Regions from separate parts of the Lysinibacillus sp. UGB7 genome, predicted to be linked through region 2. Evidence: riboswitches for the same ligand, from Rfam matches in the RefSeq annotation. Region 2 holds a riboswitch; each other region holds the start of a gene.
What was found. A riboswitch is a leader RNA that binds a small molecule or an ion and turns the genes downstream of it on or off. The one in region 2 is predicted to bind S-adenosylmethionine.

Region 1: it holds a riboswitch for S-adenosylmethionine, as region 2 does, so the genes downstream of both, ACOMCU_RS13220 (YezD family protein) here and ACOMCU_RS07020 (MetQ/NlpA family ABC transporter substrate-binding protein) in region 2, are expected to answer to the same signal.
Region 3: it holds a riboswitch for S-adenosylmethionine, as region 2 does, so the genes downstream of both, ACOMCU_RS06610 (O-acetylhomoserine aminocarboxypropyltransferase/cysteine synthase family protein) here and ACOMCU_RS07020 (MetQ/NlpA family ABC transporter substrate-binding protein) in region 2, are expected to answer to the same signal.
Region 4: it holds a riboswitch for S-adenosylmethionine, as region 2 does, so the genes downstream of both, metK (methionine adenosyltransferase) here and ACOMCU_RS07020 (MetQ/NlpA family ABC transporter substrate-binding protein) in region 2, are expected to answer to the same signal.

The regions. Positions count from the first base shown of each region.
Region 1 covers NZ_JBMGUV010000013.1:7,719-15,786, forward strand. Annotated here, with positions in the region: gene ACOMCU_RS13190 (formate--tetrahydrofolate ligase) at 1-1,629, opposite strand, end outside; gene ACOMCU_RS13195 (cold-shock protein) at 1,840-2,040, shown strand; gene ACOMCU_RS13200 (VOC family protein) at 2,280-3,065, opposite strand; gene ACOMCU_RS13205 (flavin reductase family protein) at 3,631-4,119, shown strand; gene ACOMCU_RS13210 (hypothetical protein) at 4,529-4,945, shown strand; gene ACOMCU_RS13215 (ECF transporter S component) at 5,116-5,694, opposite strand; gene ACOMCU_RS13220 (YezD family protein) at 5,935-6,096, opposite strand; SAM riboswitch class I at 6,168-6,263, opposite strand; gene ACOMCU_RS13225 (hypothetical protein) at 6,467-6,685, opposite strand; gene ACOMCU_RS13230 (hypothetical protein) at 7,472-7,666, opposite strand; gene ACOMCU_RS13235 (DUF418 domain-containing protein) at 7,777-8,068, opposite strand, start outside.
Region 2 covers NZ_JBMGUV010000005.1:163,593-171,660, reverse strand. Annotated here, with positions in the region: gene ACOMCU_RS07040 (FtsW/RodA/SpoVE family cell cycle protein) at 1-708, shown strand, start outside; gene ACOMCU_RS07035 (carbon-nitrogen family hydrolase) at 911-1,702, opposite strand; gene ACOMCU_RS07030 (pyridoxal phosphate-dependent aminotransferase) at 1,796-2,962, shown strand; gene ACOMCU_RS07025 (PPC domain-containing DNA-binding protein) at 3,015-3,518, opposite strand; SAM riboswitch class I at 3,723-3,826, shown strand; gene ACOMCU_RS07020 (MetQ/NlpA family ABC transporter substrate-binding protein) at 3,917-4,747, shown strand; gene ACOMCU_RS07015 (methionine ABC transporter ATP-binding protein) at 4,811-5,836, shown strand; gene ACOMCU_RS07010 (methionine ABC transporter permease) at 5,829-6,500, shown strand; gene ACOMCU_RS07005 (enoyl-CoA hydratase/isomerase family protein) at 6,514-7,293, shown strand; gene ACOMCU_RS07000 (alpha-hydroxy acid oxidase) at 7,308-8,068, shown strand, end outside.
Region 3 covers NZ_JBMGUV010000005.1:54,743-62,810, forward strand. Annotated here, with positions in the region: gene ACOMCU_RS06600 (DASS family sodium-coupled anion symporter) at 1-287, opposite strand, end outside; gene ACOMCU_RS06605 (glycerol-3-phosphate acyltransferase) at 490-1,119, opposite strand; SAM riboswitch class I at 1,277-1,390, shown strand; gene ACOMCU_RS06610 (O-acetylhomoserine aminocarboxypropyltransferase/cysteine synthase family protein) at 1,509-2,810, shown strand; gene ACOMCU_RS06615 (hypothetical protein) at 3,315-3,701, shown strand; gene ACOMCU_RS06620 (homoserine dehydrogenase) at 4,215-5,201, shown strand; gene ACOMCU_RS06625 (hypothetical protein) at 5,248-5,478, opposite strand; gene ACOMCU_RS06630 (DMT family transporter) at 5,627-6,484, shown strand; gene ACOMCU_RS06635 (response regulator transcription factor) at 6,587-7,279, shown strand; gene ACOMCU_RS06640 (hypothetical protein) at 7,257-7,412, shown strand; gene ACOMCU_RS06645 (MFS domain-containing histidine kinase) at 7,431-8,068, shown strand, end outside.
Region 4 covers NZ_JBMGUV010000021.1:52,535-60,602, forward strand. Annotated here, with positions in the region: gene ACOMCU_RS18085 (alanine/glycine:cation symporter family protein) at 1-976, opposite strand, end outside; gene ACOMCU_RS18090 (alpha/beta hydrolase) at 1,105-1,911, opposite strand; gene ACOMCU_RS18095 (gamma carbonic anhydrase family protein) at 2,046-2,558, shown strand; gene metK (methionine adenosyltransferase) at 2,661-3,857, opposite strand; SAM riboswitch class I at 4,114-4,232, opposite strand; gene pckA (phosphoenolpyruvate carboxykinase (ATP)) at 4,435-6,021, shown strand; gene ACOMCU_RS18110 (alpha/beta fold hydrolase) at 6,453-7,283, opposite strand; gene ACOMCU_RS18115 (alpha/beta hydrolase family protein) at 7,629-8,068, opposite strand, start outside.

The sequences.
Region 1 (8,068 bases), on a different contig from region 2:
AGCTGGTTGTTTCGGTAAACCTGGCATTGTCATAATATCGCCAGTTAAACAAACTAAGAAGCCTGCTCCTAGCTTTGGAATAACTTCACGGATTGTCACAGTGAAGCCTTCAGGACGACCGAGTAAAGTTGGTTGATCGGATAAAGAATATTGGGTCTTTGCCATACAAATCGGTAAGACATCCCAGCCGAACTTTTCGATTTGGGCAATCTGTTTTTTTGCTTGATCGGTAAAGTTGACGTCTTTGCCACCATATACTTTTTGCACGATTGTACGTACTTTTTCCTCAATTGATTCCGTTACTTCATATAAAGGTGAGAAGTTGTTTTCTTCATTCAGTACTGCAAGCACCTGCTCCGCTAACTGAAGGCCACCTTTGCCGCCTTCTTCCCAGACATTGGTACGTGCAATGCGTACATGATTTTCTTTACACCAGTTCAGAACTGCCTCTAGCTCCGCTTCTGTGTCCGTAATAAAGCGGTTTAACCCGATAATTGGTTCAACGCCAAATGCGCGAATCGTCTCAACATGTTTAGCTAAATTTTCAATTCCTTGTAACAGGGCATCCACGTTTTCGCCTACTAGTGCTGTTTTCGCTACACCACCATGCATTTTTAATGCACGAATCGTTGCTACAAGCACCACGGCACTTGGTTTAAATCCAGCTTTACGTGCTTTAATGTTCATGAACTTTTCAGCGCCTAAGTCCGAACCGAAGCCCGCCTCCGTCACAACGATATCGGCTAACTTACGTGCTGTTTGTGTTGCCATAATGGAGTTACAGCCGTGTGCGATGTTAGCAAAAGGTCCACCGTGAATAATGGCAGGTGTGCCTTCTAGTGTTTGCACTAAGTTTGGTTTAAAGGCATCTTTCAATAATAATGTTAAGGCACCTTCCACTTGCAGATCACGCACAAATACCGGCTCGCGCTCAAATGTATAACCAATGACGATGCTAGCTAGACGTTCACGTAAATCTTCAATACTTGTTGCTAAACAGAATACCGCCATAATTTCTGATGCAACTGTAATATCAAAACCGTCCTCACGTGGCATACCTTGTACAGGACCACCTAGTCCAACGACTACTTTTCTTAGTGCACGGTCATTTAAGTCCATTACGCGTTTCCATATGATGCGACGCGGATCGATGTTTAACACATTGCCTTGGTGGATATGATTATCGATAAAGGCTGCTAAAGCATTATTCGCTGTTGTGATGGCGTGAAGGTCACCAGTGAAATGCAGATTGATATCTTCCATTGGTACTACTTGCGCGTAACCACCACCTGTGGCACCACCCTTAACGCCCATCACTGGACCAAGGGATGGTTCACGTAGTGCGACAAGGACGTTTTTATTTAATTGATGAAGGGCATCTGCAAGTCCGACTGTTACGGTCGATTTTCCTTCACCAGCTGGAGTTGGGCTAATCGCTGTTACTAATACGACCTTTGCATCTTCACCATGTGCTGTAATCTTCAATGGATCGATTTTTGCTTTATAGCGACCGTATTGTTCCAGTGCATCCTCTGGAATTCCTGCAGCTTTCGCAATTTCTGTAATAGGTTTCATAACCGCTTGACTAGCGATTTCTAGATCTGATAATGGTTGATTTTTCGTTGTCATTTGGCATCCTACTTTCTCTGTTGTTCAACTCCATTATAGACTTTATTGTGAAATAAAACATAACTAGTTATGCAACATTTCGACAATCAATTGACATCGAGTAGCAATTCAGGTATGTTCTAAGAGAAAATGCAATTATTTCATCTTATCAATTATGCTGAGACTTAGTTGATATAGTTTTACATTCAAGCGCACTGGAGGCGAATGCTTATGCAACAAGGAATCGTAAAGTGGTTCAATAATGAAAAGGGTTATGGCTTTATTGAATGTGATGATGGCGAAGATGTATTTGTACATTTTACGGGGATCCAAGAGGAAGGCTTCCGTACACTTGAAGAAGGTCAAAAGGTTTCATTTGATGTAGTGGAAGGCAATCGCGGCCCACAAGCATCCAATGTTATGAAATTATAATTAAGCGTGACGGAGCTGTTCACTAAAAGAACAGCTCCTTTTTGTTTTAAGTATGGTTTGATTTAATACTTCTATAGGTTTTCTGGATAGCTATCGACGATTCTCGATTCTCGGAATTCCAGTGATTCTATCCGTGAGTTCAGCGTTCCTATCCGTCAGTTCTGCTGTTCTATCCATCAGTTCTCGGGATTCCGGCGTTTTCTGCTCTTCTACCAGCGATTCTCTTTTCAGCCTGTTCTTTATGGATTGATCCAATAAAATGCGGCTGGGAAGATTAATGTTTCTTTTGTGCGGTCTGTATCTTGTAAGGTTACACCAAAAGGACCTTCACTTTTGCGGCCAAGCATCATGTTGGTTGCCACTGCTTCTTCATAAAAATCCAAGCGCATATTCGGTAATTGTAAGGAAATACATTGTGGTTGTCTGTCAGGATCGGGCAATTGTAATACTTCTCGCCATCGTTGTACCGTAGCTTCCGCATCTTGTACATAAAATTGCACGGACTCCATCGTAATAGATTGTGTCGTTTTGATTGCTCCACTGGCCTCTAATTGTGCAAAACGCTCTTGATCATCATCTGTCCATTCAATTAAAAATGGAAAATCGATGGCTTGCTCTGGCTGACCAAAGTGTAATAGCTTCCATTTCACAACTGAGCCATCTGGCCGTGTGCGACTACAAGCATCTGGTCCGTAAACTTCTAGCCCCAGTGCACGTAAACGAGCTGCCTCTTCGTCAATATTTGTAGTACGTAAAGCCATACGCGAAAACCCGTAACGCTCCTTGTTTTCTTTAAACGTATGATGTAATGTATAAGGTAATTTCGCCGCTTCCTCAAATAGCACGCGATCATAGACAGCAATTTGCTCAATATACGTTAAGCCAAAATAACTTAACGTATTATACGTTCCCCACATCGTGTGTTGTCCACCATTCACTGTATGGATATTCCGCTTATTTAAGAAATCCTTTATATTTTCTGGTGATTGGACTTGATGAACTAAATGGTCGAAATATAAAGTCATGATTGTTCCCCCTTTCATTCTTTTATTATATACTTTACCTGTTAGTTTTGTTGGTTTAAAATAATAGTAAGAATTTTCTAATAGTTAAGAAATCTTTGTCTATTATGACACCCATATGACGTTGCATTTTCGGCTTATCAAAAGCTTCTCCTCATTTTACAAAAGGAATAGAATTAGCCGCGAAAAATGCTGCTTCGGCATTTAATTCACAAACAGGACGGATTATCGTATGATTAAATAAACAACATGCTATAGGTTGGCAGTTCGCTGTAAAAAAGGCGCTACAACATACTACAGCCGAGCGTATCAAATCTAACTTCTCGCTTTCATAGTTTTGCGGAAGGCTATGCAACCGTCTTATTATTCGAAGATTACGAGATGATTAACAGTTTCCAATAAATTTTTCCGAATTTAACGGCAACTCATTGATTGATAGTTGAACCAATCGGGCTTTTATGGTCAGTTGATCGACCACTTCGTGTACTCGAGCTCTTTTTTCCACTTAAGGTGGGCGTCCTACTGACCGTTTATGCGGGACAAAATAACATAACAAGAGGTGATTTTCATGACTGATAAAGTAACAGCATTTAAACAAGCTCTAGGCAATTACCCAACAGGCGTCACAGTTGTTACAGCATTTAATGACACAAACGAACCTATTGGCTTAACCGTAAATTCTTTTGCATCTGTTTCAATTGATCCGCTTCTCATCTTATGGTCACTCGATAAAAAGTCGCAACTTCATGCTCATTTTTTAGCAGCAAAAAAATTTGCAGTTAATATTTTAGCGAGCGATCAAGCACGTTTATGTACATTATTTGCTAGTAGAATTCCTGACCGTTTTGCTCAAACAACTTGGTCCACCTCTGTACATGGTCTACCAGTTTTACATGATACATTATCCACATTACAATGCGAAACATATAAACAAATCGATGCAGGCGACCATACGATTTTCATTGGGCAAGTCTTGGCAATTGATAATACGCAGAAAGAACCCCTGCTCTACCATCGCCGGCATTTAGGGCAAATCCCTACAAGTTTTTACGAGTAGACTCAGTTCCCGATAGGCATATGCTAAAAAAACAAGTGATTCTTCTACTCATTTTACGCAGATGGTTTGCATTCGTGCAGAAAATTTACTTAATTCAATACAGATAAGGAGTCACCTCAAATTCACAACTTGAAGTAACTCCTTTTTTTGATGGATAACCCACTTTCATTCATCTAGCAGGAAAAATTGCTAAAAAAACAGGCATACCGAATTTTCTACTCTACTAAAATAAAAAAAGGCTTCACTTAGTTAGAATTGGCAACCAAAAAAACTATAAACAATATAGAATACGCCTATTGATAAAGCATTAAATCGGCTTAAAAAATTGTTCCCTATCACCTTCCCCCCTTCCATTTCCATCAACCACTTCCTTCAATCGATATCATATAGTGAGAGGAATGAGAAAACGATGTTCTATTTTAAAAAAGTACTTGTTCTTGTATTGTTCGTATTCATTGCTGCAAGTTGCACCGGTATGGAGCGGCAAAGAATCGAGGTTCAAAAAATGAATGATACTTGTACATATGAAGACTTTAAGGAAATCACCAATGCAAAAAAAGTGAAGATTGCTAAAAAAATACTTCATAATGCTGAATGGAAACAGATGAAAGTAGATATGGCCAGAGAGGCTGATTACCAATTCATTTTTCAGTTTGTCAATCCAGATATTCATGCCAAGGCCATTCCATACTCTGTTTGGATCAGTCCGAGTAAAGATACAATTGAAGTCGTGCAAGGAGAACAGCAATACGTGCATTTGAACACCGAAGATTCTCAAAAGCTATTCGAAGCTCTAACAGAAACTAACCTTGTCGATATAAAGTGAAACTTCATTCAGTGGGATGTTGCTTCTTTCCCACTGATTAGTAGTTGAACTAATCGGGTTTTTACGAGTTAACTCGGTCTCATCTTTGCACTGATCGTTATTGCGGAATCAAATAAAATAAGGGCTGCCATGTGGCGAGGGCGACCCATTTTCAATTATATTTCTCTTGTTTATGAAGCACGATTATATTTCAAGCGTTGTTGGTTCAGCCAAGCACGAATATTCCGGAATACTAACAATGTCACACTCATCACCATGACACCTTTAACAAGATTGAATGGTAAAATCCCTAAAACAATCATATCCTTTAAGGAGGCACCCTTCACAGGTTCCATCCCTAAAAACAATGTGTACATCGGTAAGAAGAGTACATAATTCAGTAAGCTCATACCAACTGCCATCGTAACAGTACCCGCTAGCAAACCAATAATAAGTCCCTTCACACGCTGTATTTTTGTATAGAAAAAATAAACAGGGATAATAAATAACACACCTGTTGCGAAGTTGGCTATATGCCCCACCGGTACACCTGTGATGCTTCCAGACAATAGCCAATCCAGCATATTTTTTAATAGCTCCACTAAAATGCCCGCTACGGGTCCCATCATTATAGCCGCTAATAAGGCAGGCACATCACTAAAATCTACCTGTAGGAAGTTCGGAAACGGTGGTAGTGGAAAATTAAATAGCATTAATACAATAGAAATACTACTCAGCACACCTATATTCATAACATATCTTATTTTCAACTTACTCGCCCCTTATTAAGTGCCGCCAATTAAAGTAAAACTTCCATCCGTAGCAATTTCTTCATACTGCTGATTGTTAGTTGTGCCGGTCAGGCAAAATCGGTCAGTTGACTTGATTCCTTCTTTCCACTCAAGATGGGCGTCTTACTGACCGTTATTGCGGGATAAAAAAGTCCACATATAGGCGAAGGAAATGATCCTTGCCTATGATGTGGCCTCCAGTTTCCTAGTCAGCTGCGATTATTCTTTATTTTTCTGTGGAAATCGTTGCTTTTCAAGTCGATTAATTTGCACAATGACACCATCTTGAATGGTAATATGCACTTCGCCAAATTGTAGATTTTCAATGGCCTTGGCAATTGCTTGTAACTTCATGTCAGCAGTCTTTGCTGTTTGAGACATTAGATACACCCCTTCTTTTATATACTTTTTTGTACAAAAGAGGTCAACGCATCAGGATGATTCGATGGACCCCCTTATCTCTCAGAAATCTCTGCTGGATTTGGCACCGATATAGTCGGTTGCCGAGGCTTCACTGGGCCAAGTCCCTCCACCTCTCTTGATAAGAGTATTACGTTTCTTGGAAATAATTCTATAATTCTGAAAACCTATTGTCAATATAAATATTACAAAACTTAGTTGAATACTAAGGAATTGAGTAAAATGGTTCATTTTGTAAAAAAATCCGTTTGCTTATAATCAAAATAAGCGAACGGATGTTTTTTTCTTTGGAGGCATATACAGAGCGTGGTCATCTATTAATAAAATATTGTTAGGATTCCTCCCCTTTCATGGGAATAAAAATAATAATACATAAGCCAGTAGGAGTGCATTTTGCAATTGACATTTTTCCATTTAATAGAAATACTTTGATATAAGCCCATCCTTCATGATTATTAGGGTCACACTCTTCATTACCTACCTGACCGATTCCGTCATCCTTTACGATAAGTACATTTAGAATAGAATGAATAGATAAAATTAAAATCAAGAGCGGCTTCCAATTTGCGTACTAAATGATCTTCAGGCACCATTTGGTCAATTGCCAGCATTTCTAATTGATCGTGTTCATTATTACAATTTTTCTTCTTCCTAGCTATGACATCAATCATTTATAGACGTACATTAGTTGATTGGAGCGCAGGCGGTGACTTCTGCGGGAATAGCATGAGCGAAAAGGCCCCGCAAGGAGATTGCAGCCATGCCCGCGAAAAGCGTCCGCCGTAGCGGAAATCAATGGATTCATATAGATGCTTCTATTTGAAAAGAAAAAAGACTGTAAACATAAAGTATTTCCGAGATCTGATCTGACCCAAAAAAGTTAGACAAATGATTTAAGAAGCTTCCAATTTGCGTACTAAATGATCTTCAGGCACCATTTGGTCAATTGCCAGCATTTCTAATTGATCGTGTTCATATTACTATTTTTCTTCATCCTAGCTATGACATCAATCATTTATAGACGTACATTAGTTGATTGGAGCGCAGGCGGTGACTTCTGCGGGAATAGCATGAGCGAAAAGGCCCCGCAGGAGCGTAGCGACGAGGAGACTGAAGCCATGCCCGCGAAAAGCGTCCGCCGTTGCGGAAATCAACGGATTCATTTAGTGCTTCTATATTTAAAAGAAAAAAGACTGTAAACAAACTCATTTTTTTGAGTTTGTCTACAATCTGAAGACACCATATGTGTCCTTTTTTATTAATTGATTTTTAGATCTTCATAAGATAATTTACTCAGTGTATTCGAGTGGCAATTAAGTAAGAATCGTCCCCCTCTTTAATTCATATTCAACAATTTCGCCATTATTTCGGCACTTCCTGCTGAGAACATAAAAAATGATAATGACATACAGAACAGCCCTACTAATACGAAACTAATTTTGTTAACAAACAATGATGGCTTTTTCATAAAGAGCCCTTTAATGACTAAAAATAGCCCTAAAAATAATAGTAAGAAATACCAAAAACCCATTATCCCACCCCTTTTTATAACAAGACGTAAACGTTTATTGGAAGGTTCTTACTGCCCTTTATCTTATGTAAGGCAGCTTATTTATTTTTGTTTAGCGAATTCTTGCTCCTCTACTTTGTTACTTTTCTCATTATTATCTCCATGGGGCCTCTATTATATTTTCGTCTCCATAGTACAGAGAATAGCATACTGCCGACGAAAAAAAGACACGAGAATAGTAGGGAAAACGCTATCGTTTGATGCTCAAGTCGGTTTAACACTATTAAAATGCCAATCCCTATAAAGACGTGGCTTACATAATGGGTCAATGTCAGTTGACCTGTATGGATAATGGCACGTATCAGTCCATTTTCAGCAAATTTTTCGGCGATATAAATGGAAACAACAATGACAATAAGTGCC
Region 2 (8,068 bases):
GTTATTCCACCGACACTTGTTGTTTATAAGCAACCAGATACAGGCATGGTTATGTTATATATGGCGATGATTTTACCGATGATTTTCTTTTCTGGCATACAAACAAAATTACTGGTAGCCTTTACGACTATCCCATTGGTCATTGTCAGTACCGTAGTTATTCTTTATGTAAAATTTAATGATTTTTTTACAGAAAAACTACTAGGAAAATTATCTGGACATCAGGTATCTCGTATTTATGGTTGGCTGCAACCTTATGAATATCCCGACTCCTCTTTTCAAGTACGACAAGGATTTTTGGCAATTGGATCAGGAGAAACTACTGGGAAGGGGTACTTAAACAACAATGTCTACGTTCCAGAAAAGCATACGGATTTCATTTTTTCTGCTATTGCTGAGGAATTAGGCTTTGCAGGTGGTGCCTTTGTAATCGCATTGTTATTTTTTGTAATTTATCGTATTGTACTTATCACCGTCCAAGCCAGAGATCCATTTATGACATTAATGGGGGCTGGTATTTCCAGTTTATTAGCATTCCAAATTACACAAAATATTGGTATGACACTCGGACTTTTGCCAGTAACAGGTGTAACACTGCCATTTTTAAGTTATGGAGGTAGCTCTCTTCTATCAAACTTTATGTTAATGGGCATTGTAATGGTGATACATAAATCCTATAACGGTTACATGTTTACTTATAGGAAATAGGAGGAAAATATGGACAGTACTTTAAAAAAGCGCATTTTATTATTACTACTATTAACTGGAGTAGTTTTGCTTATACTGATACTTCGTCTAGCCTTTCTTATGCTGTAATTACCTGTACATTTCCCCTATTAAAAGAAAAAGCTGCCCTTAAACCGTTTTTTGGCTTTAAGAGGCAGCTTTCTATGGTGAACCTTCTTTAATTTCATTTCATGACAACGCCACTATATAATCCAGGTCTACGGTCATCATAAACAGGAATTCTACCTCGTACTTCATCGACGATTGAGAAGTCTACATCAATAACAGCCACTTCTTCGTCCTCTGCACCAACCCACAGTACCTCTCCCCACGGCTGAATAATCATGGATTGTCCATTGAAGTTTTCTACCTTTTTCGCTATACGATTGACCGCAATGACGAAGCATTGATTTTCGATGGCACGTGCTTGTAATAGCGTTTTCCAGTGATCGATGCGTGGCGTTGGCCATTGTGCTGGTACAAATAAGACCTTCGCGCCATCTAATGCATGGGCACGTAACCATTCTGGGAAGCGGATATCATAACAAATTACACCTGCTGCCTCAATATCACCAAGTGCGAAGCGATTCATTTCGTCTCCTGCTTCTAAATATAAATGCTCGTCCATTAAGCGGAATAGATGAGCCTTGTTATATTCTCCGACCTGCACCCCATTGTTATCGAACGTATACATTGTGTTGTAAAACTTATCGCCCTTCTTCGTTGATACTGAGCCTCCAACAATATGTACACCTAGCTCTTTCGCTAAATTTTGTAAAAATAATTTTGTACGCTCGCCATCGACGTCCGCAAGCTCTGGTAATTTTTCAAGCGCATAACCTGTATTCCACATCTCTGGTAGTACAATCATCTCTGCACCAAGGCTTGCGACCTCACGAATCTTTTCCTCTGCTCGAGCAAAATTTTCTTCTACTTTGCCAAAACCTACGTTTAATTGAATACAACCGATTTTCATTTTTCATTCCCCCTCTAGACAATATGTAAAAAAAGTAATACTATTTGCAACATATCTACAATAATTATTATATTCTGAAAAAGGTGAAAGTACATGGAATTCTCTAAAAAACTACAGCAACTGCCAACTCAATTTTTCGCGGCACTTGTGCACAAAGTCAACTCGGCCCTTGCAGAAGGACGAGATGTTATTAATCTTGGACAAGGCAATCCCGATCAGCCTACACCTCCACATATTATCGAAGCCTTACAACAAGCAGCTGAAAACCCGCAACATCATAAATACTCTCCATTTCGTGGTATAGCAGAATTGCGTCAAGCTGCAGCTGATTTTTACAAACGTGAATACAATGTCGACATTGATGCTCAAACAGAGGTGGTCATTCTCGGAGGTACAAAAATCGGCCTTGTTGAACTACCACTGGCTGTTTTAAATCCTAGCGACTATATGCTGTTACCTGATCCAGGCTATCCTGATTACTTATCAGGCGTTGTACTAGGTGATGTTAATTTTGATGTCATGCCGCTTTTTGCGGAAAACGACTTCTTGCCTGATTATAATGCTTTGTCAGACGAAGTAAAAGCCCGTGCCAAGTTACTTTACTTAAACTATCCGAATAATCCCACTGGTGGTACAGCGACACTTGAGTTTTTTGAAGAAACAGTTCGTTTTGCAAAAGAGCACAATATTATCGTATCACATGATTTTGCTTATGGCGCAATTGGCTTTGATGGCAATAAGCCTATCAGCTTCCTGCAAGCTGAGGGCGCAAAAGATGTCGGCATTGAAATGTATACGTTATCTAAGACGTTTAATATGGCCGGCTGGCGTATTGGTTTTGCCGTTGGAAACCCCAAAATTATTGAAGCGATTAATGTTATTCAGGATCATCTATTTTGTAGCCAATTCCCTGCCGTTCAACAGGCAGCCGCTATAGCCCTTACTTCCTCACAGGATTGTACGATAGAGCTAAGAGCAACCTATGAGCGGCGTCGAAACGTTCTCGTTGAAGAAGCCCAACGAATTGGCTGGCAGGTAACAGCACCAAAAGGTTCATTCTTTGCATGGCTTCCTGTTCCATTCGGTTATACAAGTGAGCAATTTGCCGATTTGTTACTCGATAAAGCAGATATTGCGGTCGCTGCAGGAAATGGCTTTGGTGACTATGGTGAAGGCTTTGTCCGTGTTGGCTTACTTGTTAGTGAGGAACGCTTACGTGAAGCCATTATGAGAATTGAGAAATTAAAGTTATTTCATTAGACGACGAACTGTCCAATCAACGTGTTTATACTGATTGGACAGTTTTTCTTATTTATTTATTTATTTGTCGAGGACTCTTTAATCCTTCTTCTAGCGGATAAAATTGAACATGTCCTGTCTCTTCATCCAAACGTCTAAAATGCTGTACGCCCTGCACCTCTGCTAAAACAACATCTGCGGTAATAACTGGACTGCCACCTTTAATCAAATGGCCGCCAGACACACACCCCCATTGATCACTCATCGATCCATGAAAATGCGTTTCATAGATGCCGTCACGCTTACAGACAACGCCAGAACCTTGTATAAATTCAAGCGGCCCTTCCTTTTCAATTATTTCACTAAAGCGTACGTTAATTTTAGCTGTTTCATCTGGTACTAAATAAACAAAGCTACTTTTTAGAAAACTACCGATACAGCTAACAATTGTTGCTGATTCAATTCCATTCTCTTCACATACAGCCTCAATTCCCTCAACAATATCTGTCCCCATTAAAATGCGTGCACTAATAACTCTACCAAATGACCCTACTCCATAATTAACCCTTACAGACATAAAAAAACCTCTTTCCCTGAATAATTATATTCACATATCACTGAGGAGACTTCACGCCCAGCACCATCGTCTTCACAGCAATTTCTATCCTCCAAAAACCTCATTGATTATAATTTAATTTTATAAAATATTAAAAATATTCATTGACTTAATATAACCTATAAATTATATTAGTTCTATCGGATTTACAAAAATACTATAAATCTCTTATCAAGAGTAGCTGAGGGACTGGCCCTATGAAGCTCGGCAACCCCCCTTTTAGGGAAGGTGCTAAATCCTGCAAACGATATCCGTTTGAAAGATAAGAGAGGACATCTTTTCATGAGCCTCTCTTAAGTTTGTAAGAGAGTTTTTTTTATTTTCAAAAACCGATAAAACAATTTTGGAGGTAATTTTTCATGAAAAAGAAAAGCAAATTTTTAGTAGGTTTAGCAAGTCTCACATTAGCAGTGGCATTAGTCGGCTGCGGTAGTAAGGAAGACAGCAAAGGTAATGGCGAGGCTATTAATGAAAATAAAATCGTAGTTGGCGTAACATCTGGCCCACACGAACAAATTGCTGAGGTTGCTGCGAAAGTAGCAAAAGAAAATGGCTTAGAGGTTGAACTAAAATCTTTCTCTGATTACGTTTTACCGAATACTGCATTATCACAAGGTGATTTAGATGCCAACAGCTATCAACATGAACCGTTTCTAGATACTTTTAACAAAGACCATGATACAGATTTAGTGCCTGTTGGAAAAACAATTTTAAATCCAATGGGTGTATACTCTGAAAAATATAAATCATTAGATGAAATTCCTGACGGTGCAACATTTGGTTTGCCAAATGATCCGACAAACGGTGCCCGTGCCTTATTTGTTCTGCAAGAAGCAGGCTATATTAAATTAAAAGAAGGCACTGGCCTGACAGCATCCATTCACGATGTGGAAGAAAACAAAAAGAACTTCAAATTCATTGAATTAGAAGCTGCACAAATTCCAAAGCAATTAAGTGAAGTAGATGTAGCGGCTATTAATACGAACTTCGCACTTGAAGCTGGCATTAATCCTAAAGCAGATTCCATTCTTTTAGAATCTACTGACTCTCCATATGTAAACTACATTGTTGTGCGTGCTGAAAACAAAGAAGACCCAACGATTAAAAAATTCATAGATGCTTATCAATCTGACGAAGTACGTAAATTTATTGAGGAAGAATTCGATGGTTCTGTAATTCCAAGCTGGTAATACAACACGACAAAAGTTACCGTCTAAACGGTAACTTTTTCCTTTAGGAAGGAGAAGTAACATATGATTCAACTACAAAATATATCAAAAGAATTCAAAACAAAAACAGGTACTGTCAAAGCAGTCGATGGCATTAATCTTCATGTGAAAAAAGGTGAAATTCATGGGGTTATTGGCTACAGTGGTGCCGGAAAAAGTACACTTATTCGATGCGTGAATTTGTTAGAACGTCCAACAGCAGGCAAAGTCTTCATTAATAACGTAGATATTACAACCCTGTCATTAAATGATCTTCGCCAAACACGCCAAAAGATCGGCATGATTTTCCAACATTTTAATCTCTTAAAAACGGCAACGGTCTATAACAACATTGCCGTACCGTTAAAGCTACTTGGCTATAACGATACGGCAGTGAAAAATCGTGTGGCCAAGTACGCTGAAATTGTTGGTCTGACAGAGAAATTAGATAGCTATCCAAGTCAATTATCAGGTGGTCAAAAACAACGTGTTGCGATTGCTCGTGCACTTGCACAAGAGCCAGAAATTTTACTAAGTGATGAAGCAACAAGTGCACTCGATCCCGAAACAACGGAAGCCATTTTAGAGCTATTGCTAAAAATTAATCGTGAGCTTGGCATTACGATTTTGCTAATTACGCATGAAATGAATGTTATACAAAAAATTTGCGATGATGTATCGGTTCTTGAAGCTGGTAAAGTCGTAGAATTTGGGAACGCTATTGAGCTATTTGCTAGACCCCAACATCCAACGACTCGAAAATTTTTAAATACTATTTCACAACGGAATTTATCCCCTACGTTAATCGAACAGTTAAATGTTTCAGGTAGTGTCATTCGTTTAACTTTTCTAGGCGAAAGTACAGGGAAACCTTTACTAGCCGAAGTAAGCAAAATTTACGATGTACAGCCTAACATTTTAACAGCCAATATTATTGAATTAAAAAATGGCATTGTCGGTAATATTGTCGTTCATTTACATGGTGAAGTACATATCGTACAAAAAGCACTTACGTTTTTTACAGAAAACGGCGTAGCCATTGAGGATTTGGGAGGCGAACTACATGGATAGCATTCAAAACTTTTTTACAAATTGGTCTGACATTATTGGAAAATCTATGATTGAAACCTTCCAAATGGTTGGTATTTCCCTATTCTTCTCGATCTTAATCGGTATTCCTTTAGGGCTTTTAATTGTTTTAACTCGCCCTGGACAATCCTTTGAAAATAAATTTTTGTATCAACTTGTCAATTTACTCATTAATATCGTTCGCTCTGTACCATTTATCATTTTACTGTTCTTCATCTTACCATTTACGAAGATAATCGTTGGGACAACGATTGGCGTAAAGGGTGTCATTGTTCCACTTGTCATTTATACAGCCCCTTATATTGCTCGTTTAATGGAAACAGCGCTATTAGAGGTGGATGCTGGGGTCGTGGAAGCTTATACGGCAATGGGTATTAAACGTCGTCATATAATTTGGCATGTATTACTACGTGAAGCTCGTCCATCCATTATTTTAGGACTAACTATCGCCACTGTTGGCCTTATCGGAGCAACTGCAATGGCGGGAATGGTCGGAGCTGGTGGTCTAGGTGACTTAGCATATCGTTATGGTCACTTACGCTATGAAGTTGATGTGATGTATGCAACTGTCTTTATTTTAATAATTCTTGTCCAAAGTATCCAATCTCTTGGTAACCGCTTTGCTGCAAAACTAAAAAAAGACTAATAGGAGGATTCGCATGACAACTGAATTATATGTAGAGAGAGCTGGCTATATTGCTACATTAGTGTTAAATCGTCCTGATAAACGTAATTCCTTGTCGAAAGCGATGTTCCAAGCCATTGTAGATAACCTAGAAATTTTACGTAAGGATTCTTCTGTAAAAGTATTAACCGTGCGCGGAGTAAATGACATTGCCTTTTGCTCTGGCGCTGATATTAGTGAATTTTTAGATATTCGTTATGCGGCTGAAAATGCGAAAGCCTACAACGATTTAGCTTTGAAAGCCATTGATGCACTTTATAAATTCCCCCAGCCTACAATTGCGATGATCCAAGGCTTAGCAATTGGTGGCGGCTTAGAACTAGCCAATGCTTGTGACTTCAGATTAGCGACGCCAAAAAGTAAGCTTGGTATTACAGCTGCGAATATTGGTATTGTCTATAACCTTGAAAGTACCAAACGACTGATTAATATTGTTGGTGTTGCCAAAGCAAAAGAGATTTTATATACAGCGAATATCTTTACAGCTGATGAAGGTAAAAACATTGGCTTAATAACGGCATTACATGAACCAGCACAAATTGAAGATGCAACATTACAGTTTGCCCATCATTTATTAAGTAAATCATCTGTTGCCAATGCGGGTAGTAAAAAAATTATCCAAGCAATTGTAGATGGCGAGACCGAAGAAAGCGAAGAACTAGCGCAAATAATTCTTGATTCGTTTAGCTCTGATGATTATAACGAAGGCATTCAAGCATTTATAAATAAAAGAAAGCCCATTTTCAATAAATAAGCGAGGTAGTAAAGATGACAAACACAACAAATGGCGATTTACTATTAAAAAATATTAATGCACAAGCCCCCTTCCCTATTTCCTTTGCTGATTTAGAGAAGGCTGTTGCTGATAAAATAGATGCTGGTCCTTATGGCTATGTGCGCTCTGGTGCAGGTGGCGAACAGACATTACGTAATAACCGCGCTGCCTTCGAAAAATATTCTATTATCCCACGCTTTTTAAATAATGTTTCAACCATCGATACGACGATTGAATTATTTGGAAAAATACATCCAACACCGTTGTTATTTGCACCCGTTGGCATGAATAAAATGGCACATGAGGATGGTGAGCTAGCCGTTGTGCGCGCAGCCAATCGTTTAAAAATTCCCTATATTCAAAGTACGGTTTCCAGTTACGCACTTGAAGATGTTGCGCAAGCAGCTCCGAATGCGACGAAATGGTTCCAATTATATTGGTCTACTAATGAAGAAATTGCTTACAGTATGGCTGCTCGCGCAGAGGCTGCTGGCTTTGAAGCCATTGTCTTGACTGTGGATACAGTGATGCTCGGTTGGCGTGAAGAAGATGTACGTAATCAATTCTCGCCTTTAAAGCTTGGCTACGCACGCGGCAATTATGTCAATGATCCTGTTTTTATGGCCTCTTTACCAGATGATTCTTTTGAATCGTATGTGCAAGGTGTGTTACAAAATGTTTTCCATCCTACATTGAATTGGGAACATGTGCGTGAATTAAAGCGCCGTACAAAATTACCCATTTTGCTAAAAGG
Region 3 (8,068 bases), 110 kb from region 2:
AATGCATTGGAAGTACCTAAATCTATTGTGGGATCTTCCATTGAAGGGGCCAGTCCCAGCATCACTGTCACAAGCGCAATTATCATGGCGGAACTGACAGGATACGATACGGCTTCAGTTACCCAAAGGATGACTGCGAAAGCTAAAATCGCTAAAGCACGTTGACCTGCCACGGGTAAGTCGCCACTATTTGGTAAAAAGGTAATAATAATTAGTGCGGCAAATGCTAGGCCTATCCAAAATGGCTTTAAATTGCGTTTAGGTGCTGCTTTTTCGAGAGTAGACATACTAATACATCCTTTCTAAAGATAAATATGACCTTAGTTTCTCATAACATCGGTTAGTTAAATGTATTTTTTAAGAAAGTAATTTTGTCTATTTATTGTAAAAAGTAAATGAATGTAAAAAACGCTCTGTTTGTAGCGGTAATACGTGATAACGAGAAAATAGACGGTCACAAAAAATACAATAATACCCAATGTGATAGGGTTATTTTTTATTAAAGGCAGCGGTTACTTTAGGTTCGGTACCTTGTATCAGTCGTTTAATATTTTCAATATGTAAGACAAGTGCTATGCCAAAGAGTACAAGTGCAATTATTGTTGGCCCTATTCCTGGAATCCATAAATAAGTCGCTGTACAAAATACAATATAAAATTCTAGTACGCCAACGATTAAATAGTTAGTAGCAAATGATAAAATGACAAATAGTATGAGTGCAAATAGCCCAATTTTCCAGTCGACGGCAAGTAAAATCCCTATAATCGAAGCAGTCCCTTTTCCCCCGTTGAAGCCCATATGGAATGGGAAATTATGACCTAATATAACACCCGCTGCAATTGTATAGGTTAAGAGCCAAATTTGTACGTCAGTTAAATGCGAAGCGTCAGCTAAATATAGATGCACCCCAATAATGGCGGCAACGCCTTTACCAATATCGATAAGCGCTACTAATAAACCGTATTTCCAACCGAGCGAAAGTGTTGCGTTGGAGGCACCTGCATTGCCATGCCCAGCTTTTTTTAAATCTACCCCCGATAAAAATTGCGCTACTTTTGAGCCGTGAAGACAGCCAATGAGATAGCCAACAATAAGAAAAATTATCAAGGCTTTTACCATAAAAATACTCCTCTCAAAAAATATATTTTAATGTAGTGTATGTGTTCATATTACGCAAAGGAACAGACAGAAGTTTCAGAAAAAATGAAATTTTAGTGTTGACAGAAAAAAACTCTATGTTTATACTGTGTAACAACGATGGAAATTGAATCACATACTCTTATCAAGAGCGGCGGAGGGATAGGCCCTATGATGCCCGGCAACCAGTGAGTAACCTACTTGCTAAGGTGCTAATTCCTACAGATTCTTACTTGGATCTGGCAGATAAGGGGAGGAAAACTTGCAACCGCAACCCTCTTCTTAACTGAAGAGGGTTTTTGTTTTCTACAGAAAATCCTCCTCATCTCCGGTACCATCGTAAAAAAATAACCATTTTAGGAGGAACAAAAATGACTAATTTTAAACCAGAGACATTACTACTACACGGAGGCCAAGAGCCAGACCCAGTCACAGGCTCTCGTACAGTCCCAGTGTACCGTTCAACAGCTTTCGTATTTAAAGACACTGCTCATGCGCAACGTCTTTTCGCTCTAGAAGAAGCGGGCAATATTTATACACGTATTACAAACCCAACTGTCGACGTTTTTGAAAAACGCGTTGCTTTATTAGAAGGTGGGACAGCAGCAGTAGCATTTTCATCTGGTGCAGCGGCTATCGCATTTTCGATTTTAAATGTTGCGGGTGCAGGCGATGAAATCGTTGCAGCAAGTTCTTTATACGGAGGCACATATAACTTACTAGCAAATACATTACCAAACTACGGTATTAAAACTATTTTTGTAGATGAAACAAACCCAGAAAATTTCCGTTCAGCTATTAACGAAAAAACAAAAGCCATATTTGCTGAAGGATACGGCAACCCAAGCTTAAAAGTATTAGATGTTGAAACAGTTGCTAACATCGCACATGAAAATGGCTTACCTCTCATTATCGATAGCACATTTGCTTCTCCGTATGGCTCTACACCAATTGATTTTGGTGCAGATATTGTCGTCCACTCAGCAACAAAGTGGATTGGTGGTCACGGCACAACTTTAGGTGGAGTTGTTGTAGATGCAGGGAAGTTTGACTGGACACAAGGAAGATTCCCTGGCTTTACAGAGCCAGATGCCTCCTACCATGGTATACGTTACGGTATCGATACAGCAGCGGCTGCATTTGCCACAAAACTGCGCGTGCAATTACTGCGCGACTTCGGACCAACCTTAAGCGCTGATGCTGCATTTAACTTTTTACAAGGTTTAGAAACGCTTCATTTGCGTATTCCTAAACACAACGAAAATGCATTAGCTGTAGCTGAATATTTACGTAACCACCCATCCGTGGAGTATGTAAATTACAATGGTTTAGAAGATTTCGCTACCCATGATTTAGCGAAGAAATACTTGAAAAATGGCTTCGGTTCCGTGCTTACATTTGGCATTAAAGGTGGACGTGAAGCAGGGCGCAAACTAATTGATAGTGTCAAATTATTCTCACACGTAGCGAACGTAGGGGATGCAAAATCATTAATTATTCATCCAGCATCTACTACACACCAACAGTTATCTGCTGAAGAATTAATCCAGACTGGGGTATCTGAGTCGCTTATTCGCTTATCTATTGGCTTGGAAGCAATAGAGGATATTATTGCTGATTTAGAACAAGCTATTGCACAAGTAACTGCAGCTCAACAAGAGGTAGAAGCATAATTCTTTACAAAATATGATTCAGATATTGATGCTTGCGTGTTGTAACGTTTACGTATTTTCTCATGTGAAAAGCCTCATTTGGCAATGCGTAAACGTTACTACATAAAGCGTGCACCTCATTCGGTAACTAATCTGAAATTTCAAACAAGTAATACCTAGTAATTTTATAAGTATTATTGACATCGTTAAAGTCATGCTATATACTAGGGATTAAGTTAAAGGTTCGAGGGCTACCAACCAAGAACGACAGTGAATATATATACAATCACATCTTATCTCATTCGATAGATGTTCATTGATAGGGCTTTTAGAATCAAAGGCTCTGTAAAAATAGTACACATCCTATTAACAGATAGTTGATGTGGTCGATGAAATTTATTACGATTAACATTGTTTTCATAAGTGCTCCCCCACTTTTGAATATATAGCGGGATAAGAGTGTAGTAGCATAGCCAGCTACTATACTCTTTCCTAAAAAAACGGATCGAAAAAGGAGTGTTTGAAATGGGAAATGTTTATAGTGCACAAAACGTCGCGTCTTATTTTATTTACGAGTTAAATGAGTGTCATGAGTTTGTCAACAACATCTCTATTCAAAGCTTACTGTCGATCGTCGAAAAAAAATGGCATCAAACTTTTGGCCATACTGCTTTTAAGGAAACGGTGCACACGAAAGAAGGAAGCTATGCGGTGCGAGAGGTTTTCGAGAGCTATCAAGCGTATGGTACAAATCATATTTCACTACCAGCAACAGAGTATTACTTAAGATATGGTACATTTCAATTAGTTGAGCGTACATATCCAATACCAAACTTTACACAAGAAGAAGAGATTCTTGTGCAAGTAGCTTTAGCTCATTACCGATATTTGTTGTTAACAAAAGTAAGCTAATTCTCCCTTATATAAAATCGGCTCATTCTCTACTGCTATAGGGAATGAGCTTTTTTTGCAAATTAGGCTAATTAAATCGAAACAGAAGTGATTGTTACGCTACATGTATTTATTTTTGATGAGGAAAAAGACATCTCTGTTAGTTCTAAACTTTGTACGTGTGTAAAGGGAAAAATATTTGTTACTATCTTACAAAAGAACAATTCTATATTACGTCTTTACATACATATATATAATAGAAGAAAGACGTAATTTTTTTATAAAGCAATCGTCGATTTTTGTTCAATAATTATAGAATAACTGAAAAAACGTATAATAAAGGGAATGAAACCGATTTCTTTTGCACGTCTAGGGAAAACAAATGTCCATCCTAGAAAGATTTTTCTTGTGTAAAGTATTTATTTACGTTACAATTTTCTTTAAGTTGAATTTTGAATTATTTGAATTTGTGTGAGGCACAGATTTTTAACTTCATTAAAACCGCGGAAGTGTACGTTGGAGGGAATAACAGGAATGGCAACTATAAAGGCAGCAATATTAGGATTTGGAACAGTAGGTCAAGGTATTTATCATATTTTAAATGAAAAGCGAGTAGAGCTTAAAAATAAATTAGGTATAGAGTTAGAAGTAGCGAAAATTTTAGTTACAGATGCTAGCCGTGAACGCGTACCCGGTACAGCACATTTGATGACAACAAGTATGGATGAAGTTTTAGCAGAGTCAGGTATGCAGGTTGTTTTTGAAGCAATCGTCAATGAAGAACCGGCTTTTGGCTATTTGAAGCGTGCTGTTGAACATAAATGTCATGTGATTACTGCAAATAAAGTGATGTTTGCGAAGCGTGGTTTAGAGCTGCAAGAACTTGCTAAAGCAAATGGTGTCTTTGTTGGCTTCGAGGCAACAACAGCTGGTGGTGTACCTGTTATTAAAACGATGAAAAATATTTTGCTTGTGAATGATGTAAATCGTATCCAAGGAATTTTAAATGGTACATGTAACTATATTTTAACGAAAATGCGAGCAGAGGGCTGGTCTTTCGATACTGCTCTAATAGAAGCACAAAAATTAGGATATGCAGAGGCAGATCCATATAATGACGTATCTGGTCAAGATGCCTTCAAAAAACTAATGATTTTAAGTGCTTTAGCATTTGGTGAGCAACCAGATTGGGCTAATGTTGAAGTCATTGGTATAGATAGTATTTCGGCACAGCAAGTAAAAGAAGCATATGAAAAAGGCTTACGTTATCGCCATGTGGCAGAGGTTGAAAAGCTCGTTGATGGTAGTGTGGTAGCAAAGGTTGGCCCGCAATTAGTAGATAAAGAACATCCACTTTACCCAGTTGACGACGTTAATAATGCGGTAGCATTGGATACAAATTACATCGGTACATTAACGCTGGTCGGTCCTGGTGCAGGTATGTATCCAACTGCAAGTGTTATGGTCGAGGATTACGCTGAGATTATAGGTAAACGAGCAGGTTTTGTCGTAACGATATAGTGCCAGGCACCCAAACAATTCTGAATTGTTTGGGTGCCTGGTATTTTTAGTCTTCATCTTTGATATCGATATCTTCGGGAATGGGTGTATTACGCCAAATTTCAATTTCCTCTTTAATACGCTCTAATTGTTCAAAGTAAGTGCTGAATTGACCGCTGTTAATAAGTACTTGCTTGCCATCATAGACAGAGCGGATACGTCCCTCGTATACAAGACGTTGTACTTGGTGTTCTGGCATACCAAGCTCAATAGCTGTTTCTTCAATTGTTTTGTACATAATCGCTCGCTCCTTTTGTTGTTATTATTATAACTTTTCTTTAGCAGAAAGCCTAATAACGTAGAAGAGACAAGAGGGAAAATAGGAATTGTCTATTTTTGGATAAATCTGTATAGTTATTGTTAATGGTATAGATTGGAGGAGCCAAATGATACGATATCCATTTTTTGTTCTTCTAGCCGCAATTTTATGGGGGATGACAGGAACTGTACAAACATTTTTAGATAATGGCGTTTCACCGATTGCTGTAGCGACGATTCGTTCAAGCATTGGAGGCGGATTATTATTAGTTGTAGCAGTAATGCTCCGTAAAATATCCTTACGTAAATGGTCTTGGAAATGGACCATTTTAGCGGCTGTAAGTATCGCATTGTTCCAAGGACTCTTCTTCTCGTCAATTCGTTTAACAGGAGTAGCTATTGGAACAGTTGCAACAATTGGCAGCGCTCCTGTATTTTCAGGTGTGTTTGAATGGTTGCTTTGGAAAATGCGCCCAAACAAGGTGTGGGGTATGGCAACATTAATGGCGATTTTCGGTTGTGTTTTATTACTCAATAATAGTGGTGGTGAAGCAGTTCATCTGGGCGGTATTGTGCTAGCTCTTTGTGCGGGAGCATCCTTTGCGTTGTATACAAATTTTAGTAAAAAGCTAATGGCGCAAGAAGAGGCATTGCCTGCAGTGGCAATGACATTTTCACTCTGTGCATTATTGTTAGGCCTGTTTTCGATGAATGGCGGTTTTAGCTGGCTAATGGAAGTACATAACTTATGGACAATGCTCTTTATGGGCGTCATGTGTACAAGTGTAGCCTATTTATTATTTTTAAGTGGTCTTCAGAGGATTAGTTCCTCTTCGGCGGTGACATTGTCCTTAGCGGAGCCTTTAACTGCAGCGATGCTGGGTGTATTCCTTATTGGTGAATACTTAAGTGTGTCGTCCTGGTTTGGGGTAGCGATGTTGCTTGGGAGCATTGTTGTGCTAACGATGGGGGGAAGAAAAGTGTGATTCTATATTGATGAGAAAAAGCTTAAGAATTTCTTCATATTTATGCTAGCTGGTTTTTAAGATTTGAAAGGTACACTATTATTTGAGAGCGAGGTGTATATCATGACGAAGTTAACGGTTCTTGTAACAGATGACGATCAAGATATTCGTGATGGTATTGAAATTTACTTAAAAAACGAAGGCTACAATGTTATTAAAGCGGCTGACGGTGTAGAGGCACTGGAGCAGCTTGAGAACAATGAAGTTCATTTAATTATTTTGGATATTATGATGCCGAATATGGATGGCATTACGGCAACTTTTAAAATCCGTGCAGAACGCAATATTCCAATTATTATGCTTAGTGCGAAGGCGGAAGACGGCGATAAAATTCATGGCTTATCCGTTGGAGCCGATGATTATGTCACAAAGCCATTCCATCCATTAGAGCTTTTGGCACGTGTGAAATCACAGCTACGACGATATGTACAACTTGGGACGTACAATGATGAAACAGCGAAGGTAGAAATTGACGGTCTTGTGTTAGATGAGGATGCTAAAGAAGTAATTTTGGAAGGCGAGCCCGTTCGTTTAACACCAATTGAATATAAAATTACAGAATTATTAATGAAGAATGCAGGGCGTGTTTTTTCGATTCGAGAGATTTATGAGCGTGTTTGGAATGAAGAAGCCTACAATGCTGAAAATATTGTAGCAGTACACATTCGTAAAATACGTGAAAAAATTGAGGCAGATCCGAAAAATCCACGCTATTTAAAGGTGGTATGGGGCGTTGGCTATAAAATGGAGAAATAAACTAGAACATTATCTAACAATAGCAGGTTTTGTGGCTGGGGTTATTGGCCTTATCTATTTTGGCGTGTATGCGTATCAGATGGTAAATGCCCGTTCATCTGAAGTGCTACAATTGCTTGAAAGAATTTTTTAGAGGGGAGTCGTTATAGTGATGAAAAAATGGAAGTCTCTTCTCACACTTGTTTGTTTAATCTGGCTGGTTTTTGGCGTCTTTACATTTTCGAAGATTGGCTATCAGTATATAGGGAAGTCATATTTTCAATCTGAAGATTTTCAGCATGAGCTAGATAATTTTCAATCAGAGCTAGGGCCGCTGATATTGAATAAACCAAATGCTGAGGAATTAAAGAGCAAAATAGAAGTTACGCAAAATGAAATTGAAGAACATCGTAATTACTATGGTTCACTAAGTGACCAGGTAGCAAATATTAATGCACAATACGACAATCGCATTCAAGAAGCGGCTGATGTCAATGCGACTGAATTGAAGAAAAAGCTTGAAAGCGAGCGAAATGAAAAAATTAAGGACATTACTACGAATTTCCAAGATGATGAATATGTTCGCAAGAAAATTCAAGCAGACAAGGAAGCGCTTGTTGACAAATATATAAAATCTGCGCAAGAGGAAGCAAAAAGTTTCGCACAAAACTATCATTACTGGTCATATGAATTAACAAATAACGAAACCGGTGAAGTATTTGATTCAGGCGATGTTTCTGACAGCAGTGCATACAAAGTAAAATATACGTATCAGCACCCTTTAAGTACTTGGAATATAAGTAATAATTT
Region 4 (8,068 bases), on a different contig from region 2:
CTTCAGCAGCCTTTTCATCTTGTACATTATACATACCAGTAAATAAAATCATAAATGCAGTAGCCGAACAAATTAGTAATGTATCAATGTACACAGAAGCCGCTTGCACGATACCTTGTTTAGCAGGGTGTGAAACTTCTGCTGCAGCTGCTGGATGCGCTCCAGTTCCCTGACCAGCTTCATTTGAATAAATACCACGTTTAACGCCCCAAGCAATAGCTGAGCCAATAATTCCACCAAAGACTTCCTGAGCACCAAAAGCACTTGAGAAAATTAATGCAAATACAGTAGGCACTTCTGAAATATTCATAACAATAATGATGATGGCCATAATAATATAAGCTAACGCCATAAATGGTACTATTACTTGCGCAGCATTTGCAATCGATTTAACACCACCGATAATAATTGCACCTAATAACACTACGATAATAAGTCCAGTCATCCATGTTTCTATGCCAAATGCGTTTTCAACAGCACCAGCAATCGCATTTGATTGCACACCTGGCATTAATATTAACATTGCGATTAATGCAGCAATCGCAAAAATAATGGCAAACCATTTTTGGCCCATTCCTTTTTCAATATAAAAGGCTGGCCCTCCACGATATTCCGTTTCTTTCTCTTCTTTATAAATCTGAGCCAATGTCGACTCAACATATGCAGTGGCAGCACCGATGAAAGCAATTGCCCACATCCAAAATACTGCTCCAGGTCCCCCCATCCCGATTGCCGTAGCAGTACCGGCAATATTACCTGTACCTACACGACCTGATAATGCAATTGACATTGCCTGGAAAGATGATATCCCTTTATCAGACTTTTCTCCTTTAAACATTAAGACAAACATATCTTTAATGTGACGAACTTGTAGGAACCGCGTAATAATTGAGAAAAATAGTCCGATTAACAAAATACCATAAATAAACCATGGTCCCCATAGAATATCATTGAGTTTTCCAACAATTGCTTCCATTAAATCCCCCCAAATTTTGAATGTCCTTTCATTTAGACATTATAGTATTACACTTTTCAGAAAATTACAACATTATATTCAAGTAACTATAGTCTAAAGAACCATTACTCTTTTTAGAGGGAACTCATCTATTCAATTATATAACCAATCCTACGAAGAGCATTATTAACAAAATCGCGTATATAGACAAATATCTCTTCACGTTCTACCTCGTGAAATAAATTATGATAGCATTTGTCCCATTCTTTAAATTGAAATTCGGTGAATTCCTGCTGATGTAACCAGTTACGCGTCTGTCTCGTTTCAGTAATGCCATCCTTTTCTCCAGTCATAATAAGCATGGGCATATTCGGAAATTCCGCCTTAGACATCATGACCAAATTACGCATCATTTGTTGTAGCTCACGATACCATTTAACCGATACGACTGATTTAAACGGAAAATCATCTTTCATCTCATTTCTACCTTCAACATTACGGGTCAATTTATCAAATGTAATATCATGTGTCATTTTGACATTTGCCGTTAAAGCACTTAGACTTGTTAAAGCATTTGGCAGTTTTCCAGGCAATAGCTTCAAATTCAGCCATGGTGAAGTTAAAATAATGCCTGCGCATTCGTATTTTCTTTTGTACATTGTATGTAATACTAATGTCGCACCTAATCCATGCCCTATTAAAAATACTGGTAAATTATATGAAAAAGCATTTTCAATTACATTTCTTGTATATTTATTATATTCTTTAAAGTCTTCATCATGGACTCGTGATTGCTTTGATTTTGTTCCATGATTTGGTAAATCCCCCATGACTACGTGGAAGCCTTCCATTCTAAGTTTTTCAATAAGCCATGCATACCAGCGATGATTTTCATAAGCACCATGAAGAATAGCAATCACAGCTTTCGCATGTCCATCAGCTTCCCATTTCCACATTCACATAGTCCTCCTAAAAAATAGTTACACAATGATTATAACTAAGTATTTTGCACATTTTAATTTTATATTTCCAATAAGTTGCGTATTTGATACGATAATATTACATCAAAGAAAGAAAAGAGGCGATTTCTATGATCTATCCATTTAAAGATAAAACACCAATAATCGATCCATCTGTTTTTATTGCCGACTATGCGACCATTACGGGCGACGTTACAATAGGTGCTGAAACGACAATTTGGTTTAATACTGTTATTCGAGGTGATGTATCTCCTACAATTATTGGTAAACGTGTAAGTATTCAAGACCTTTGTTGCTTACATCAAAGTCCAAAATATCCTTTGATTATCGAAGATGAAGTAACAGTTGGGCACCAAGTCACTTTACATAGCTGTACGATTCGAAAAAACGCCTTGATTGGGATGGGCTCAATTATTTTAGATGGAGCAGAAATCGGAGAGGGTGCTTTTATTGGTGCAGGTAGTCTTGTACCTCCAGGTAAAGTCATTCCTCCTAATAGCTTAGCATTAGGACGTCCGGCAAAAGTTGTACGTGAATTAAACGCCGAAGATATAGAAGATATGGAACGCATCGTGCGAGAATACGCAGAAAAAGGACAGTATTACAAATCCTTGCAAAAATGACTTCTAATGAAAAAGAAAGGGTCTAAGAATATTCTTAGTCCCCTTTCATGTAACGAAAGTGTATCTTTATGAAAACATAACTAGGCATTTTTGAAAAGCGACTTATAGACTAGCTTTTTCTTTTAATGCGTCAGCCTTATCTGTGTTTTCCCAAGGCACGTTTAAATCTGTTCGACCAAAGTGACCGTAGGCTGCTGTTTGTTTGTAAATTGGGCGACGTAAGTCAAGCATTTTAATGATACCAGCTGGACGTAAATCAAATAACTCACGTACCCATTTAACGATTTCGCTTTCTTTTACTTTCCCCGTACCGAACGTGTCCACTGCGATGGATACTGGCTGTGCTACACCAATAGCATAGGCAAGCTGTACTTCAACACGCTCTGCTAAGCCGGCTGCAACAATATTTTTTGCAACGTAACGTGCAGCATATGCTGCTGAACGGTCCACTTTTGTAGCGTCTTTACCAGAAAATGCGCCACCACCATGTCGCGCGTAGCCACCGTATGTATCAACGATGATTTTACGACCAGTAAGACCTGCATCACCTTTTGGTCCACCAATTACGAAGCGTCCTGTTGGGTTGATAAAATATTTTGTATTGGCATCTAGTAATTCACTTGGAACCACTGGCGCAATTACTAATGCTTTTAAATCAGCTTGAATTTGTTCAAGTGTCGCTTCTTCATCATGCTGCGTTGAAATAACAATGGTATCTACACGAACTGGAACATTATTTTCATCATATTCAATCGTCACTTGTGTTTTACCATCAGGACGTAAATATGCTAGTTCACCTGATTTACGAACTTCTGTTAAACGACGAGACAATTTATGCGCTAAACTAATAGGTAATGGCATAAGTTCAGGCGTTTCGTTACATGCGTAACCAAACATTAAGCCTTGGTCACCTGCTCCAATCGCTTCGATGTCTGCATCTGTCATAGAACCTTCACGTGCTTCTAATGCTTGGTCAACACCTAACGCTATATCAGGTGACTGCTCACCAATTGCTACTAGAACAGCTAAGTTTTCAGCATCAAAACCATATTTCCCACGTGTATAGCCGATCTCAGCGACTGTATCGCGGACAATACCTTTAATATCTACATAAGTAGAAGTAGTAATTTCTCCTGCTACTAGTACTAAGCCTGTTGTTACAGTTGTTTCACACGCTACACGTGCATTTGGATCTTCTGCTAAAATGGCATCTAAAATGGCATCCGAAATTTGATCACAAATTTTATCTGGATGTCCTTCTGTTACACTCTCTGATGTAAACAGTCGACGGTTTGTCATTTGGTTTTCCTCCTATTACTCTTACAAATAGTATTTGCGAAATTAATACGGTACTCATTACCCATGTCAAGTTCGCTCCTAAAGGATTGAACTCCAAGCCGTTGCTGCTTTTAACACGAGGATTTCGAAAGATCCGTCATTATAATAAGGAAAGAAGTGCACATACTTACCTTTACATTCATTTTTATCAATAAAAAAATCCTTTTCTCACGTGTACTTTACATGAGGAAAGGAATAATGACTTCGTAACCTTTCACTCTTATCGTTCAAGGGCTGTCCCCTTGCATCAGGTTGGCACCAACGCATGTCGTGAAATCGTTCATGCAGGTTGCCGGGTTTCACAGGGCCTGACCCTCCACCAGCTCGGGATAAGAGTATCCGTTCAATTTCTCATCTTACGTAAAAGGTCAACCGTTGTCAATCGTTTTATGTCGTTTTATTGAAAAGTAATAAAATCGCAAAAATAATTTCTGAATTAGTATAGATTATTTAAGCGAATGTGTTATACTATTTTTGAAATTAAGAAAAACTCCCTCAAACACAAGGGAATACTATAAAAAAGGATGGTATTTAATCGATGAATTCAGTAGAAATTTCAAACGAACTGAAGGAATTATTAAGCGGCGGGAACATTAACGTTCAACTTTCAGTACCACAATTAGTTGAAAAAGCTACATCTCGTGGTGAAGCAATGTTAACAGTAGATGGCGCAGTGCGTGCGGAAACTGGTAAATACACTGGTCGTTCACCTAAAGATAAATATATGGTAGAAGAAGCAGATACACAAGATAAAATTGATTGGGGAAAAGTAAACCAACCCATTTCGTCTGAAGTATTTGACAACTTATATGTAAAAGTAATCAAGTATTTAAAAGAACGTGACGAATTATTCGTATTCAAAGGATTTGCTGGTGCTGACAAAGACTCTCAACTAGGCATCCAAGTAATTAATGAATACGCTTGGCACAATCTTTTCGGTCATCAATTATTTATCCGTCCAACAAAAGAAGAATTAGCTTCTCATGTTGCTGACTTCACAGTTATTTCAGCTCCTAACTTCAAAGCAGATCCTGCAGTCGATGGTACAGCTTCTGAAACTTTCATCATAGTCTCTCTAGAAAAGAAAATCATCCTTATCGGTGGTACTGAGTATGCTGGTGAAATGAAAAAATCTATTTTCGGTATTATGAACTACTTATTACCAGAACAAGGTATCCTGTCAATGCACTGTTCAGCAAACGTTGGTGAAGCTGGCGATGTAGCATTATTCTTTGGCTTATCTGGCACTGGTAAAACAACATTATCAGCTGATGCTGACCGCAAATTAATCGGTGACGATGAACATGGTTGGTCTGATAACGGCGTATTCAACATCGAAGGCGGTTGCTATGCAAAAACAATCAACCTTTCTGCTGAAAAAGAGCCAGAAATCTACAATGCAATTCGCTTCGGCTCCGTTTTAGAAAACGTAGCAGTTGATCCTGAGACTCGCGTATGTAATTATGATGACGGTTCTTTAACAGAAAATACTCGTGTTGCTTATCCAATCCAATACATCGAAAATATTGTTGATCCGTCTGTTGCAGGTCATCCAAAAACAATCGTCTTCTTAACAGCTGATGCATTTGGAGTATTACCTCCAATCAGTAAATTAACAAAAGAACAAGCAATGTATCACTTCCTAAGCGGTTTCACTTCAAAACTTGCTGGTACAGAACGTGGTGTAACAGAGCCAGAACCAGTATTCTCTACATGTTTTGGGTCTCCATTCCTACCACTTCCAGCAACTGTTTACGCTGAAATGCTAGGTCAAAAAATCGATGAGCACGGTGCACAAGTATTCTTAGTAAATACTGGTTGGACTGGTGGCGAATACGGTACTGGTAGTCGTATGAAGCTTTCTTACACTCGTACAATGGTACGTGCTGCAATCGATGGAAAATTAAACAACGTAGAAACAATTCAAGACGCTGTATTCGGCTTACACATTCCAACAGCTGTTGAAGGTGTACCAACAGAAGTGCTTAACCCACGTGATGCTTGGGCTGATAAAGCGGCTTATGATAAAAAAGCTACTGAACTTGCCGGTCTATTCAATGACAACTTCAAGAAATTTTCAAACGTATCTGAAGCCATCACAAAACTTGGTGGCCCATTAAAATAAGCTAAACGCCAAAAGGTTTCGGAAATGCTGGTCATTCCCGAAACCTTTTGATATTTTCTGTGATTTTCATTCAAATGGCGTGTACGTTTGTAAAGTCAGTGTCTCTTACGAGCACTACATACACTGTTGCGTTTCTCGCCATGTCCAAGTAGCGAGTTTCTTCAAAATCATGGCAGCAAAAGATAAGAATGGTCACTTGATCAATCGTAATAATTCCAAATTGATTGGGTTCATTCTGTAAGTTTTTAGAAATCATAGCACAACAATCCTTAATTCCGCAAAGAGAGGAAAAAGCTGCGAGACTCCTGCGGAACGGGCCAGCTAGACCCCGCACGAAGCGTAGCGAAGGAGGAGGCTAGCTGGTTCGTCCGCGGAAAGCAAGTGACTTTTTCTGGACTTGAATATTCTTACTTCTATTGTAAAAGTTTTCTTTATAACGATCTTACAAATTCATAAATAGCCTGATTCATCTCTGGCTGTTGATTGCCTACCATGGAATAATGATTGCTAGACGTCACAAAAGTTTGTAAGTTTTTTGTATAATTTATTGTATCTCGAAATAGCGGCTCTGCGAACAATGCAGGCAAAGGGCCGATTGCTCCGGTCGCCATCACTAACAGTACAGGACAGGTAACTTTTTCTGCTACTGCTTTTGGATCGTATTCTACAAAGCCTTCTATATCTTCATTAATATTTTGGACATGCATTCTACTCTTCCAAATGCCATCTGTCTCGATTACTTCATACATCACCGATTGTTCAATTTCTTCAGACCATGTGATACCTAACATTGTATATAATTGCTGCATTTCTAGTAAGTACTGTTCCTTGGACAAATATGTTTTTTCAAGTCTGCCAAGTGAAGGCTGAAGTACTGCACTCAGAGCCGGGTCGATTTGACATGCCCCGTCTAAGTAAACCGCTCCTTTGACATGCGGATGCTCACTAGCAATAATCGACGTGATAAATGCACCCATGGAATGCCCAATAAGTATGGGCTCATCGATTGCTAGATTTTCAAGTAATATTGCTACATCTTTTGCATGTTGCAGTACAGAACTCGTTTCGGATGGGTCACTTTCTCCTCGCCCTGCCAGATCCACAGATACCGTTTTAAAGTCAGCTTTTAACAACTGGACTAAATGATAAAAATTGTGTTGCTGTCCAGTTAAGCCATGTAAAAACACAATGGTATTATCTCCTTGCCCATCAAGTGTAACAGCTAAATTTCTCCCACCTACATCCACAAGTAATTGCTCCATTCCTTCACCCCTTCTAATAATAGAAAATTCTAACAAATTAATGATAGCATGAGAGAAAACTAAATAAAAATCATAAGCTAAAAATCTTTCTTTGCACTCGCTTCACATGTGTCAAATCAATAAAGATATGGACAGCGGCGTAATAATCCTTTACCCAAATAATTTATAGACGTACATTAGTTGATTGGATCGCTGGCGGCGACTTCTGCGGGAAAAGCTTGAGCGAAAAGCATTCTCCGTAGCGGAAATCAACGTGTTCATATAGTACTGTAAACAAACTCAATTTTTTGAGTTTGTCCACAGTCAGACTTGTTACTTTATAATTTAGAGTAACTGTTTTTATTTTTATTGTGCCTTCATCCAATTACAAAGCGTTCGTACTACTAATCGATTCACCTCGGAAGGGAAAAAATGTGTTAGCTTTTCATAGTACCATGTCTCATAAATTTTTTGAGCATCCTTTAAATAAAACTCTAGCTGTCTTGCATGTTCAATATCAACATTTTCATCTCGTAGTCCATGAATAATGAGAACTGGTGCAGTTATATGCTCAATCTCAAATAATGGGGTCCGTGCATCATAAGCTTCAGGTACACGATTCGGGGTACCTCCGACAACACGCTTCATCATTCGCCGCATATCCGTGCGCTCCCAATAGGTTGCTGTTGCATCGGAAACACCAGCCCATGTCACCACAGAAGTAATATCCTTTCGTAAAATGGCCGTCCACAGTGCCATAATTCCACCTCGTGAAAAGCCAAATACATGAATATTATCATTACAAA